DNA from 2 places in the Amycolatopsis sp. SID8362 genome. Region 2 is predicted to be linked to the other one. Evidence: riboswitches for the same ligand, from Rfam matches in the RefSeq annotation. Region 2 holds a riboswitch; the other holds the start of a gene.

Region 1 (8,062 bases), on a different contig from region 2:
GCCAGTTCACGCGCTTTCGCCTCGTGCTCGCCGATCGGCACCTCGATCACCTCGGCGCCGTACGCGCGGGTGGCCTCGACCTTGATCCGCGGCGCGACGTCCGGCACGACGATCACCGCGGGCACGCCGTACCGCTGCGCCGCGTACGCGACCGCCTGCGCGTGGTTGCCGCTCGAGTACGCGATGACACCGCGTTCGCGCGCGGCGTCGTCGAGTGCGCCGATCGCGTTGAACGCGCCGCGCACCTTGAACGCGCCGATCGGTTGCAGGCTTTCGGGTTTGAGCCACAGGGTGCCGCGGGGATCCCACGTCTGGAGCAGCAGGGGCGTGCGCACGGCGACACCTTCGACGCGCTTCGCGGCGGCCTCGATGTCGGAGATCGTCACCAGTTCCATGTGCCGAGTATGTCAAGAAATCGTTCGGTTGGGAGTGTCTATTGTGGACGGACAGAGTGGTGCTCCTCACGCCGTGGCAACGCGGGGAGTTCCTGGCGCGCCTTAACCGTTGGACAAGGGGAGAAGACGGACTACCGGATCGGGATCATGACGAAGGAGAAGGCGGCGGCTTCCGAAGGAAAGACGGAGGAGAAGCCGGGCTTGCGCATCGCGCAGGTGGCGGCGGCGGCACTCGCGGCGGTGACCGCGGCGCTGCTCGGTTCGACGCTCGGCGTGGCGGGCACGGTCGTCGGCGCCGGCGTGGCGAGCGTGGTGTCGACGGTCGGCGGCGAGCTGTACTTGCGCTCGCTGCAACGCACGCGGGAAGCGGCGCTCAAGGCGCGGCTGCTGGCGACGTCGGGGATCCGGCGGCGCGGCGCCGTCGTGCCGGGGGAAATCCCGATCACCGAACAACCCACGGTGCAGCTGGAGAAGCCGCCCGAGGAGGGGCCGTCGCGGCTGCGGAAACTGCGCTGGCCGTTGATCATCGGCACCAGCGTCGCGGCGTTCGCGGTGGCGATCCTGGCGATCGTCGGCTTCGAGTCGGCGACGGGCACCCAGATCGGCGGCGGCACGGGCAAGAGCATCGGCAAGGTCCTCGGCGGCGGCTCGGGTCACACCGACACCACGCCGTCGACGACACCCGCCACCGGCACGAACGACACCCAGGTGTCCCCGACGGAGCCGACCACGACCCCGTCGGGCACGTCGACGGCCCCGACGACCACGTCGGAGACGCCCACGACGACCCCGAGCACGTCGACGCAGCAGCCGTCGACCTCGGCCCCGGCCACCACCGCGCCCCCGACCAGCCAGGGCGCGGCGACCACGCCGACGCCGTAGGCCCGTCAGGCCAGACGGGCGCGGAGGGCGCGGGCGGCCGCCGTCGGGTCCTCGGCCTCGGTGATCGCGCGGACGACGACGATCCGGGACGCGCCGGCGTCCAGCACCGAAGGCAGCCGGTCGCCGTCGATGCCGCCGATCGCGAACCACGGCCGTTCCGGGGACCGGCCGGCCACCGCGCGCACCAGGTCGAGGCCCGGGGCGTGACGGCCCGGCTTCGTCGGCGTCGGCCAGCACGGGCCGGTGCAGAAGTAGTCCACGCCGGGCTCCGAAGCGGCGGCGAGGGCCTGGTCGAGGGAGTGCGTGGAGCGGCCGATCACGACGTCGTCGCCGAGGATGCGGCGGGCCAGCGGGACCGGGATGTCGTCCTGGCCCAGGTGGAGCACGTCCGCGCCGACCGCGAGCGCCACGTCGGCGCGGTCGTTCACCGACAGCAGCGCCCCGTGGCGCGCGCACGCTTCGGCCAGCACCTCCAGCGCTTTGATCTCGCCGGCGGCTTCCAGCGCGCCGGTCTTGTCGCGCAGCTGGATGACGTCGACGCCGCCGGCCAGCGCCGCGTCGGCGAAGTCGGCGAGGTCGCCGCGGGAAGTGCGGGCGTCCGTGCAGAGGTACAGGCGCGCGGAGTCGAGGCGGGCGCGGATCTTGTCACCGGAAAGGGCGGGCATAGCGGCGACCGTACCCGGCGAGCTAGGGTGGGGTGGTCCGCACGGGAGCCCGAGGCACGGGCTGAGAGGGAGCTGCCGCTCCGACCGTGGAACCTGATCCGGGTCATGCCGGCGCAGGGAGCGTGATTCCATGACGAACCTGGCAGTGGTGGGCGGCGGCGTGATCGGCCTGTCCGCGGCGTGGTGCGCCGCGAAGGCGGGCCACGACGTCACCGTCCACGATCCCGAGCCCGCCCGTGGCGGTGCGTCCTGGCTGGCCGGGGGCATGCTCGCCCCGGTCACCGAGGCCTGGCCCGGCGAAGAAGACGTGCTCAGCCTCGGCGAAGCGTCGCTGAAGCGCTGGCCCGGCTTCGCGAGCGACCTCGAGCAGGAAGGCGTCGACCCCGGCCTCGCCGGGCACGGGACGCTCGTCGTCGCGTTCGACAGCGCCGACGCCGGGCACCTCGACATCCTCGCCGGCTACCTGCACTCCATCGGCCGCGCGGCCGAACGCCTCACCGGCCGGGAGACCAAGCGGCTCGAACCCGGCGTCGGCTCCGTCCGAAGTGGACTCCACGTGCCCGGCGACCTGGCCGTGGACAACCGGAAACTGCTCAACGCGCTGTACGCCGCGTGCGTCAACCACGACGTCCGGTTCGTGCGCGAGCGCGTCGAAACGCCGCCGGACGCCGAAGCCGTCGTGCTCGCCGCGGGGGCGTGGACCGGGCGGCTGCACCCGCAGCTCGCGGGGGCCGTCCGGCCGCTCAAGGGCGAGATCCTGCGGCTGAAACCCCGCCGCGGCTGCCTGCCGCCGCCCGCGCGCACCGTGCGGGCCGTCGTCGAGGGACGGCCGATCTACCTCGTCCCGCGCGGCGACCAGGAGCTCGTTCTCGGCGCCACGCAGTACGAGGCCGGTTTCGACCGGGCCGTCACCGCGCGCGGCGTGCGCGAGCTGCTCGAAGGCGCCGAACGCGTCTTCCCCGCGCTCACCGAGTACGAGCTGGTCGAGACCGCCGCCGGCCTGCGGGCCGCGAGCCGGGACGTGCTGCCCTACATCGGGGTCCTGGACGACGGCGTCTTCGCCGCGACCGGCCACCACCGCAACGGCCTGCTGATGGCCCCCGTGACCGCGGCCGCCGTCGTCGCCTGGCTCGAGGGCGAAGCGCCGCCCGAAGGCGTCGAAGCGGCTTCGCCCGCCCGGCTGCACCAGAAGGAGCACGTGTGATGGAGATCAAGCTCAACGGCGAGTGGACCGAATTCCCGGACGACGCGACCGTCGCCGACGTCCTCGAGCACACCGGCGGGCCGCGGCCGGGGATCGCCGTCGCGGTCGACGGCGTCGTCGTCCGCCGCGCCGACTGGACGGCCACCCCCGTGCCCAAGGGCGCGGGCGTCGACGTGCTCACCGCAGTCCAGGGAGGCTGAAGTGGACGAAGAACCGCTGGTCATCGGCACCACCAAGCTGACGTCGCGGCTGATCATCGGCACCGGCGGCGCGGCCAACCTCGCCGTGCTCGAACGCGCGCTGGTCGCCTCCGGCACGGAGCTGACCACCGTCGCCATGCGGCGCGCCGACGCCGAGGGCGGCTCCGGCGTCCTCGAGCTCCTGAAGCGGCTCGGTATCGAGCTGCTGCCGAACACCGCGGGCTGCCGCACGGCCGCCGAAGCCGTGCTCACCGCGCAACTCGCCCGGGAAGCACTGGAAACCGACCTGATCAAGCTCGAGGTGCACGCCGACGACCGGACGCTGCTCCCGGACCCGATCGAGACCCTCGACGCGGCCGAACGGCTGGCGGCCGACGGGTTCACCGTGTTCGCCTACACGAACGACGACCCGGTGCTCGCGCTGCGCCTGGAGGAGGCGGGCTGCGCCGCGGTGATGCCACTGGGCGCGCCGATCGGCACCGGCCTCGGCATCCGGAATCCGCACAACATCGAACTGATCGTTTCGCGGGCGGGTGTCCCGGTGATCCTGGACGCCGGAATCGGCACGGCGTCCGACGCGACGCTGGCGATGGAGCTCGGCTGCGACGCCGTCCTGCTGTCCACCGCCGTCACCCGAGCGGCCGATCCAGAGCGGATGGCTTCGGCGATGCGTTCGGCCGTCAAGGCTGGTCACCTGGCTCGCGGCGCCGGCCGGGTGCCGCAGCGCTTCTGGGCGAAAGCTTCGAGTCCACCCCGGTGAACCGGAGTGCCTTCACGCCGAACGCGCACCTCGAACCCGTAAGGTGGACGGCACTTTCCGGCGCACCGGCGGCGGGGCAGGGCAGAAGGAGCCAGCCGTGACGAGCACATCGGTCCAGGACGTCTCGGGCAGGTTGTACCTGGCTGTCGGAAGGTTGTCCCGGTCACTGCGCCAGGCCGGTGTGCCGGGTCCGGGCCACGGCGCCATCTCGGCGCTGGCGACGCTGGTGAACTCCGGCCAGCTCCGCCTCGGCGACCTCGCGGCCAAGGAGGGCGTCGCCGCGGCGACGATGTCGCGGATCATCGCGTCCCTGGTCGAGGCCGGCTACGTCAGCCGCGAGTCCGACCCGGTCGACCGCCGGGCCTGGCTGGCGAAGGCGACCGAGGAGGGCGAGCGGCTCGTCTCCGGCGTCCGGTCGACCCGGGTGCAGGAGCTGAACCGCCGCCTCGACCGCCTCACGCCCGAACACCGCGAAGCCCTGACGGCGGCCATCCCGGCGCTCGAGGCCCTGATCGCGGACGACTGAGCTAGTCCGCGAGCCGGCGCGTGATCCGGTCGAACAGCTCCGTCAGCGGCTCGCCGACGTCGCGGCCGAACTCGGTCAGCCCGTAGGTGACCTGAGGCGGCGTCGTGGGCTCGACCCGCCGCCAGACCAGGCCGTCCGCCACCAGCGCGCGCAGGGACTGCGCGAGCATCTTCTCGCTGATGCCCTGGATGCTTTCCCGCAGCTCGAAGAACCTGAGATCGCTGCGCCGCAAGCAGATCAGCACCCAGATGCCCCACCGGCTGGTGACGTGGTCGACGACGTCCCGCGCGGCGCAGTCGGTGTGAAACACCTCATAGCGGGCCTCGGTGCCGGTCGGGGTGAGCTGCGAGCCTCCGGTCATGTCCTGAGCTTACCGAAAGGTATGTACTTACCAGGAGTAAGCCCAGGCTCCTACCGTCCCGATCACCAGGTAAAACGGACGAAGGAGCAGTTCATGATCGTGGTGACCGGGGCGACCGGGAACATCGGCCGGCCGCTGACGCGGGTGCTGGCCGAGGCGGGGCAGCAGGTGACGGCGGTGTCGCGGCACACCGCGGCGGTGCCGGACGGCGTCGAGCACGTGGTGGCGGACCTGGCGGACCCCGCGGGCCTCGAACCCGTGCTGGCCGGCGCGAAGGCGTTGTTCCTGCTGCTGTCCGGCGACCTGCACGCCGTGGGGGCGAATCCCGCCGACGTCGTCGAGCGGGCCGCACGCGCCGGGGTCGGCCGGATCGTCCTGCTGTCCACGCTCGGCGTGGTGACCCGGCCGTTCGGCACGACGCGGGTCGCGATGCGCGAGCTGGAAGACGCGGTGCGGGCGTCCGGCGCCGACTGGGCGATCCTGCGGCCCGGCGGCTTCGCGTCGAACGCGCTGTGGTGGGCCGAAAGCGTCCGCACGCAGCGCGTCGTCGCCGCGCCCTTCGGCGACACCGGCGTGCCGGTGATCGACCCGGCGGACATCGCCGACGTCGCCGCGGCCTGTCTGGTGGACGACCGGCACACCGGCGGCGTCTACGAGCTGACCGGACCGGCGGTGATCACGCCCCGGGAGCAGGCGGCGGCCATCGCCGCCGCGCTGGGCTCGCCGGTGCGGTTCCACGAACAGACCCGCGAGGAGGCCAAGGCGGCCATGACCCGGAGCATGCCCGGCGAGCTCGCCGACGACACGCTGGACATCCTCGGCTCGCCCAGCCCGGCCGAGGTGCGTGTCAGCCCCGACGTCGAGCGGGTCCTCGGCCGGCCGGCGCGCACCTTCGCCGACTGGGCCGCGCGCAACGTCGCCGCGTTCCGCTAAGCGGCTGTCCGCCGCAGCTCGGCGAGCTCCGCGCGCAGGGCACGGAGCTCGTCGAGGATCTCCTGGTTCGCGGCCGCCTGGGTTTCGGCCTGCTTCGCCTCTTCCTCGCGGATGTCCTGGCGCAGCTCGTCTTCCATGCCGCTGACCACGACGGCGATGAAGAGGTTCAGCACCGCGAAGCTGGACACCAGGATGTAGACGACGAAGAAGATCCAGGCCATCGGCGCCTGTTCCATGATCGTCTTCGCGATGTCCGGCCAAGCCTCGCCGGTCATCACCTGGAACAGCGTGAACAGCGACGTGCCGAGGTCGCCGAAGTCGCCAGGGTCGATGGCGCCGAACAGCTTCGTCGCCATCACCCCGGCCACGAAGATGATCAGCGCGAGCAGGGCGGCGATCGAAGCCATGCCGGGGATCGCGGCGAGCAGCCCGGAGACGACCTTCCGCATCGACGGCACCACCGAGATCAGCCGCAGCACCCGCAGCACGCGCAGCGACCGCAGCACCGCGAACGGCCCGGTCGCCGGGATCACCGCGATGCCGACCACCAGCAGGTCGAAGATGTTCCAGTTGTCACGGAAGAAACGGCCGCGGTAGGCGTAGAACTTCGCCAGCAACTCGGTGACGAAGATGCCCAGCGCGATGTGGTCGAGCGCGTGCAGGAGGCCGGCGTACCCGGCCATGATCGACGTCGAGGTCTCCATGCCGAGCGTGACCGCGTTGAACACGATCACGGCGATGATGAAGTTCTGGAACCGGCGGTCTTCGAGGACCTTCGCCGCCCGCTCGCGTCCGGTCAAGGCCGCCCCCTGCGTGAGTCAAGGATCAGTAAACGCAGGGATGGTAACCGGACGCGTGCTCAGCGTTCCTCGGGAGCCAGCCGCCAGAAGGCCGAGACCGGGCCGACCTTCGCGCCCATCGGGTAGGCGTGCTCGACCGCCTGCGAGACGAACCACTTGCCGTAGCGGGCCGCCTCGACCACGGACATGCCCTTGGCCAGACCCGCCGTCAGCGCCGACGCCATCGTGTCGCCCGCGCCGTGCGTGTGCGGCGTCGAGTAGCGCTTGCCCGGCAGTTCCACGAACGTCGAGCCGTCGAACAGCAGGTCCACGCACTCCGGGTCGGACTGCAGGTGGCCGCTCTTGACCAGGACGTACCGCGGGCCCATCCGGTGCAGCACCACGGCCGCGGTGTGCATGCCTTCGCGGTCGGTCACCGTCATCCCGGTCAGCAGCCGGACTTCGTCGAGGTTCGGGGTCAGCACCGTCGCGCGCGGGAGGAGTTCGTCGCGCAGCGCGTGCAGGCCGGCGTCGTCGAACAGCGGGTGGCCGTGCATCGACGCCGCGACCGGGTCGACGACGAACGGGATGTCGGCGTCCCGGCCGATCCCCGCCTGGTCGCACGCGGCCGCCACCGCGTGGATGATCTCCGCCGACGCCAGCATGCCCGTCTTCGCCGCGCCGACGCCCATGTCCGCGGCCACGGCCTCGATCTGCCCCGCGACGATGTGCGGAGGCAGGTCGGCGCGGTCGTGCACGCCGAGGGTGTTCTGGACGGTGACGGCGGTGACCGCGACCAGGCCGTGCACGCCGCAGGTCAGGAACGTGCGCAGGTCCGCCTGCAGCCCGGCGGCGCCGCCGGAGTCCGACCCGGCGATGGTCAAAGCGGTCGGCAGGCTCGTCGTCATGGTGGTTTCCCGACTTCTGGTCTAGGCCAATCAGCCTCTTTTGCTTCATCAACAGTCAACCACGGTGAGACATTGTGAACGTTACTCACGTTCGAAGGAGCCTGGATGAAGCTCTTCTCGGTGGCGGTCCTCACGGCGGCGCTCGTGCTCTCCGGGGCGACGGCCGCGAACGCGGACAGCCCGAAGCTCTCGCACGTCACGACGGTCGGCGTGCACAACACGTACGACCCGGCGGCCTACGGCTACCTGGCCCAGGCGCTCGACGCCGGCTCGTCGCTGATCGAGCTGGACGTCTGGCCGGACTTCTTCACCCACGAGTGGAAGGTCAGCCACTCGAACCCGCTGGGGAACAACAACAACTGCGTCGCGGCGACCTCGGCGTCGCAGCTCTACAGCGGCGGCACGAACAAGAACCTCGAGTACTGCCTCGACGACATCCGGATCTGGCT
Region 2 (5,423 bases):
GGGCGAGCCGGGCACGGCGTCGGGCAGGCAGCGGCGGCAGGCGCGGAAGCCGTTGGCCTGCGCGGCCGCCGACGTCGGGAAGAAGCGGACGTTCTGCGCCTTGGGCGTCGACGCCGGGCACGAGGGGCGGCAGTAGATGCCGGTGGTGCGGACGGCCATGATGAACTGGCCGTCGAAGCGCGAGTCGCGGGCGGTGACCACGCGGTAGCAGCGTTCGACGTCGCGCCAGAGCGCCGGCGGCTCGGTTGTCGTGACCATGGATCCGAGCATGCCAGCAGGTCAGCGCCGTGTCTGGCGGAAATCCGACGCGGCGTTGGGTGCGTGGGGCCGGAGCGGGGGAGACACGTAGACTGCGGGGTCGTGAGCCTCACCCTCGGTATCGTCGGCCTGCCCAACGTCGGCAAGTCCACCCTGTTCAACGCGCTGACCCGCAACGACGTGCTCGCCGCGAACTACCCGTTCGCGACGATCGAGCCGAACGTCGGCGTGGTGCCGCTGCCGGACCCGCGGCTGGACCAGCTGGCCGAGGTGTTCGGCTCGGAGAAGACGGTGCCCGCCGTCGTGTCCTTTGTGGACATCGCGGGCATCGTGAAGGGTGCCTCCGAGGGCGCCGGGCTGGGCAACAAGTTCCTCGCGAACATCCGTGAGGCCAACGCGATCTGCCAGGTCATCCGCGTGTTCGACGACCCCGACGTGGTGCACGTCGACGGCCGCATCGACCCGTCGAGCGACATCGAGACGATCAACACCGAGCTGATCCTCGCCGACCTGCAGACCCTGGACAAGGCGCTGCCGCGGCTGGAGAAGGAAGCGCGGACGAAGAAGGAGAACAAGCCCGCGCTCGACAACGCCCAGAAGGCGAAGGAGATCCTCGACGCCGGGCGCACGCTCTTCCAGGCCCAGAAGGAAGTCGACTTCGACGCGCTGCGCGAGCTGAGCCTGCTGACGACGAAGCCGTTCCTGTACGTCTTCAACGCGGACGAGTCGGTGCTGACCGACGAAGCCCGCCGCGAGGAGCTGACGAAGCTGGTCGCCCCCGCGGACGCCGTGTTCCTCGACGCGAAGGTCGAAGCGGAGCTGCTGGAACTGGACGACGAGGAATCGGTCCGCGAGCTGCTCGAGTCCGTCGGCCAGCCGGAGCCGGGCCTGTACTCCCTGGCCCGCGCGGGCTTCCACACCCTCGGCCTGCAGACGTACCTGACGGCGGGCCCCAAGGAATCCCGCGCCTGGACGATCCCCCAGGGCGCAACGGCCCCCCAGGCCGCGGGCGTAATCCACACGGACTTCGAGCGCGGCTTCATCAAGGCGGAAATCGTGTCGTTCGACGACCTGCTGGAGGCGGGCTCGATGGCGGCCGCCCGAGCAGCGGGCAAGGTCCGCATGGAGGGCAAGGACTACGTGATGGCCGACGGCGACGTGGTGGAGTTCAGGTTCAACGTCTGACCCGCGAACTCACCCCGGCCGAGCGGACGACGCTGGACGTCCTGCTCGCCGGTGACTTCCCCGGCGCGGCCGAACTGCGGGTGCAGGCTGGCACCGCGAAAGTGACCGGGAGCTGCGGTTGCGGATGTCCGACCATCGACCTGGTGGTCGACGCAACCACGCCCAAAGCCGAGATCGCGGAGCGGGTGGCGGTCGAAGCCGATGTGCTGGCCGGCGGACTCATCGTGTTCGTCGACCAGGGCAAGCTGTCGAGGCTCGAGTACTGGACCGTCGAAGGCGAGCCCCCCAGCCGCGTTCCCAGCGCCGGACGAGATCCGTTGAGAACGCCGCCGCTGTGGGGGCCCAAGGCATACAGCGTCGAGAAGGTGTCGAGCACCTGGCCTGTGCAGTGTCTGCGAGGCTGCACGCTCACCTGTGCGAGTGTCAGTTCGTTCAATTGAGCGAACTCGGCCAGCTAGATTCCTTCTTCGTCTGTTGATGTCCGTCGACACTGACTACAGTCGTCGAACTGGGAGGGTATATGGACACGAACGACGAGTCGTATGCGCGCGTTGTAGGTGAGCTTCGAAGGCGGATTCCCGACCTCGCCGAGCAAGTGGATCGTGAAGTCAGGTACGGGCGATCTGTATCTGAAAAAGGCCTGCGCGACGAGGGGCGGTACCAGGAACGGGCCGAGCGGCTCGCCGAGACGAAATTGACGCCGCTACGCACGACCGATGTGGCTGTCGTACCCTATACGGACGATGAGCGACTCGAGTTGATCCGACAAGCGTTGTTGACGCTGGCGGAGTCGATGTATTCGTCGCGTGATTCCGTTCTGCGGGAGCTGCAAGAACTTGGTCTGCAAACAACCATCACGTTCGAGGAACCAGCGGAACAGGACACGACAGTCACGGAGGTCGACCTGAGAGCGGAGGCTGATCGGGCAGCACGGACGCTACGTGAGGTCCGGGCGCTTCTCGATGCCCGGGCGGACTCTGATCGAGGTGCCCCCTGATGACCCGAGCCGATCTGATCACGAACATTGAGAGCGCGATCGGTGCCTTGCAAGCCGCGTATCGGAGTGGCGCGGACGAGTCGGACCTCTACGAAGCTTCGCTGCTGGTGCTGTGCCTGGATGCGGCACGTGCGGCCGGTGGAACGGTTATGCTGACCGACGACGGTCGGTACTCCGTGACGAGCGCTCGGTTCCGGCGAAGCCCGGGCAATCTCTGGAGTTCAGGGTTTACCTACGCACTGGTCACATTTCCGGGCACGCCGAAGGCTCTCGAAGTTCATCTAGGCGTCTTTGTTGCGGCCAGCAAATCCAGAGTGGCGCACGAGTGTGACGTCGCGATTCTTGACCACACCGAAGCTGAACGGAGCCGTCAGGGGGCCGTACACCCTCGCAGTCAGAAACTTGTCGCTGTAATCGAGGCCAAGCACTACAGCACCTCCCCCTCGCTGGGGGTCGGTCGGGCTTTCCTGGGGTTGGCGCAGGAATTGGGACAGGTCAAGTGTTCACTGGTGTTCCCGTCGCGGAGTTCAGCGAGTATCGCCGGATTGGCAGCCAGGCACACGAGTGAAGCCTATAGCGAACTGATGGCAGGCAACGAAGCCGCCCTGAGGCTGCGATCGCGTCTTGACCAGGCCATTCGTAACTGGAAAGACGCGATCTGACCCTGGAAGGCTCTCAGTGTCGTCCGCATGAGCGCAACTGCTGTGGCCTCGATCGAGGCGCCCGTGGCCAGCACCTCGGGCGAGTCGCCGTCGTGCTCGATGGGAACTCGAACAGGGCAGGCCATCGTCTTCGGTTCCCGACCGAAAAGAGTGTCGGACCCGAGGACGCTCCGAGAACGCCGCCGCTCCTAAAGTCAGAGCGGCGGCGTGGACGAACTCAGCCGAGCAGGCCCAGCAGGGCGATGGTGATCAGCACCACCGCGGGGGCGAGGGCGTTGATCCAGGCGCGCTGCGCGGGGGTGAGGACGGCGGTGCTGTTCATGGCGTTTCCTAGGGCCGAAATCGATGCTTCCGCCCTGCTCAGCGCGCTGATCATGCCCTTCGTTAGCGGCTGTGATCGAACTCACGGGCATCCGGGTGACGGCGGCCGCGGGCGGTGAACCAGAGCACGCCGCCGGCTGCTGCCACCATCGTCGCGAATGCTGCCGTGCCCACCACGATCGCCTGGGTCATAACCGTCTCTCCTAGCAAAGTCGTTTACTGGGAGACGTCGAAACTCCCGAAATGTGCACCCAGAGTAACCAGGATCACAGCGACGACAGCACCGAGTCGATCTGCTCCGCCAGGGCGAAGTCCTTCGACGTCAGGCCGCCCGCCGAGTGGGTGCTGAGGCGGAACGTCAGGGTGCGCCAGCGGATGTCGATGTCCGGGTGGTGGTCGGCCTCCTCCGCCAGCACCGCCACGCGGTCCACCACCTCGATCGCCTGGGGGAACGAGGCGAGTTCCACCTCGCGGGAGATCACCGCGCCCGACCTGGTCCAGTTGCTGCCGAGGGCGCGATCGGCCTCGGCGTCGCTCAAGATTTCCGTCATGTCTCCATGGTCGTCCGTCCTGGACTACGCTGCACGGTTGCCACGGGAGTCCGGTCAGCCGGGCTGAGAGGCGGGTCACCCCCGCGACCGTTCGCACCTGACCGGATCATGCCGGCGAAGGGAGGGCTTTCCTCCTCGTCCGGCGAAGTGCAGGAGGGGTAGATGAAACGCAGGGCTGTTCGCGCCGCGACGGCCGTCGCCGTCGTCAGCGTCGTCGCCGCGGGGTGCTCGCTGTCGGATGGCGATGGTGGCACGCAGCAGACGCCCACCGTCACCCTCGTGACGCACGATTCCTTCCTGGCGCCGCAGGAGGTGCTCGACGCCTTCCAGAAGCAGTCGGGCATCAAGATCTCCGTGCTCAAGCAGGGCGACGCCGGATCGCTGACCAACAAGCTCGTGCTCACCAAGGCCAACCCGGTCGGCGACGTCGCGTTCGGCGTCGACTCGACCTTCGCCTCGCGCGCGCTCTCCGAAGGCGTCTTCGAGCCCTACACCAGCCCGGAGGCCGATCGCGGGCCGCAGCGGTACGCCGTCGACCCCGAGCACCGGCTCTCCGCCGTCGACGTCGGGGACGTCTGCGTCAACGTCGACACGAACTACTTCACCACCAAGGGGATCCCGGCGCCCACCAATTACGACGACCTGGCCGACCCGAAGTACAAGGACCTGCTCGTCGCCGAGGACCCGGCCACGGCGTCGCCGGGGCTCGCGTTCCTCCTCGGCACCATCGCGAAGTACGGCGAGGCCGGCTGGAAGGACTACTGGACGAAGCTGAAGGCCAACGGCCTCAAGGTCGTCAGCGGCTGGGAAGAGGCCTACACCAAGGAGTTCTCCGGCTCCTCCGGCAAGGGACCGCGGCCGATCGTCGTCTCGTACGCGTCTTCGCCGGCCGCCGAGGTCGGGGACGACGGGAAGCCGCGCACCAAGGCCCTGCTCGACACCTGCTACCGGCAGGTCGAGTACGCCGGGGTGCTGGCGGGCGGCAAGCAGGCCGACAGCGCGCGCAAGGTCGTCGACTTCCTGCTGTCGCAGCAGTTCCAGGCGACCGTCGCCGCGAACATGTACGTCTACCCGGCGCGCCAGGGCGTCGACCTGCCCGCGGGCTGGGCGCAGGTCGCGCCGCTGCCGCAGAAGCCGCAGACGCTGACACCGGACCAGGTGCAGGCCGGCCGGGAGAAGTGGATCGGCGAATGGCGCACGCTCGTGCAGTAACTCCGCCACCGACCGCCCGCGGGCTCGGCCTGGCACTGCTCGGACTGGCCCCGATCGGGTTCCTGGTGGTGTTCTTCGCCTGGCCCGTGCTGGCGATCGTCGGCCGCGGGTTCGCCGAGGGCGGCCTCGGCGTCGTCCTCGGCGACGCGCGGACCTGGCAGCTGGCCGGGTTCACCGTGGCGAGCGCGGCGGCGTCGACGGTGGTCGCCGTCGTGGCCGGGCTGCCGGTGGCGTTCC

Evidence for each region. A riboswitch is a leader RNA that binds a small molecule or an ion and turns the genes downstream of it on or off. The one in region 2 is predicted to bind thiamine pyrophosphate.
Region 1: it holds a riboswitch for thiamine pyrophosphate, as region 2 does, so the genes downstream of both, thiO (glycine oxidase ThiO) here and G3I65_RS55565 (thiamine ABC transporter substrate binding subunit) in region 2, are expected to answer to the same signal.

The regions. Positions count from the first base shown of each region.
Region 1 is NZ_JAAGNB010001214.1:4,071-12,132, reverse strand. It holds partial or broken gene G3I65_RS37530 (threonine/serine dehydratase) at 1-395, opposite strand, end outside; gene G3I65_RS37525 (hypothetical protein) at 543-1,277, shown strand; gene thiE (thiamine phosphate synthase) at 1,283-1,942, opposite strand; TPP riboswitch at 1,974-2,079, shown strand; gene thiO (glycine oxidase ThiO) at 2,073-3,146, shown strand; gene thiS (sulfur carrier protein ThiS) at 3,146-3,346, shown strand; gene G3I65_RS37505 (thiazole synthase) at 3,348-4,106, shown strand; gene G3I65_RS37500 (MarR family winged helix-turn-helix transcriptional regulator) at 4,204-4,632, shown strand; gene G3I65_RS37495 (helix-turn-helix domain-containing protein) at 4,634-4,993, opposite strand; gene G3I65_RS37490 (SDR family oxidoreductase) at 5,087-5,926, shown strand; gene G3I65_RS37485 (ion transporter) at 5,923-6,726, opposite strand; gene thiD (bifunctional hydroxymethylpyrimidine kinase/phosphomethylpyrimidine kinase) at 6,786-7,613, opposite strand; gene G3I65_RS37475 (phosphatidylinositol-specific phospholipase C domain-containing protein) at 7,719-8,062, shown strand, end outside.
Region 2 is NZ_JAAGNB010001825.1:8-5,430, reverse strand. It holds partial or broken gene G3I65_RS55595 (bifunctional transcriptional activator/DNA repair enzyme AdaA) at 1-258, opposite strand, end outside; gene ychF (redox-regulated ATPase YchF) at 361-1,443, shown strand; gene G3I65_RS58135 (hypothetical protein) at 1,587-1,883, shown strand; gene G3I65_RS55580 (hypothetical protein) at 1,964-2,440, shown strand; gene G3I65_RS55575 (hypothetical protein) at 2,440-3,102, shown strand; gene G3I65_RS58560 (hypothetical protein) at 3,487-3,615, opposite strand; gene G3I65_RS55570 (4a-hydroxytetrahydrobiopterin dehydratase) at 3,690-3,974, opposite strand; TPP riboswitch at 4,007-4,115, shown strand; gene G3I65_RS55565 (thiamine ABC transporter substrate binding subunit) at 4,137-5,186, shown strand; partial or broken gene G3I65_RS55560 (iron ABC transporter permease) at 5,231-5,423, shown strand, end outside.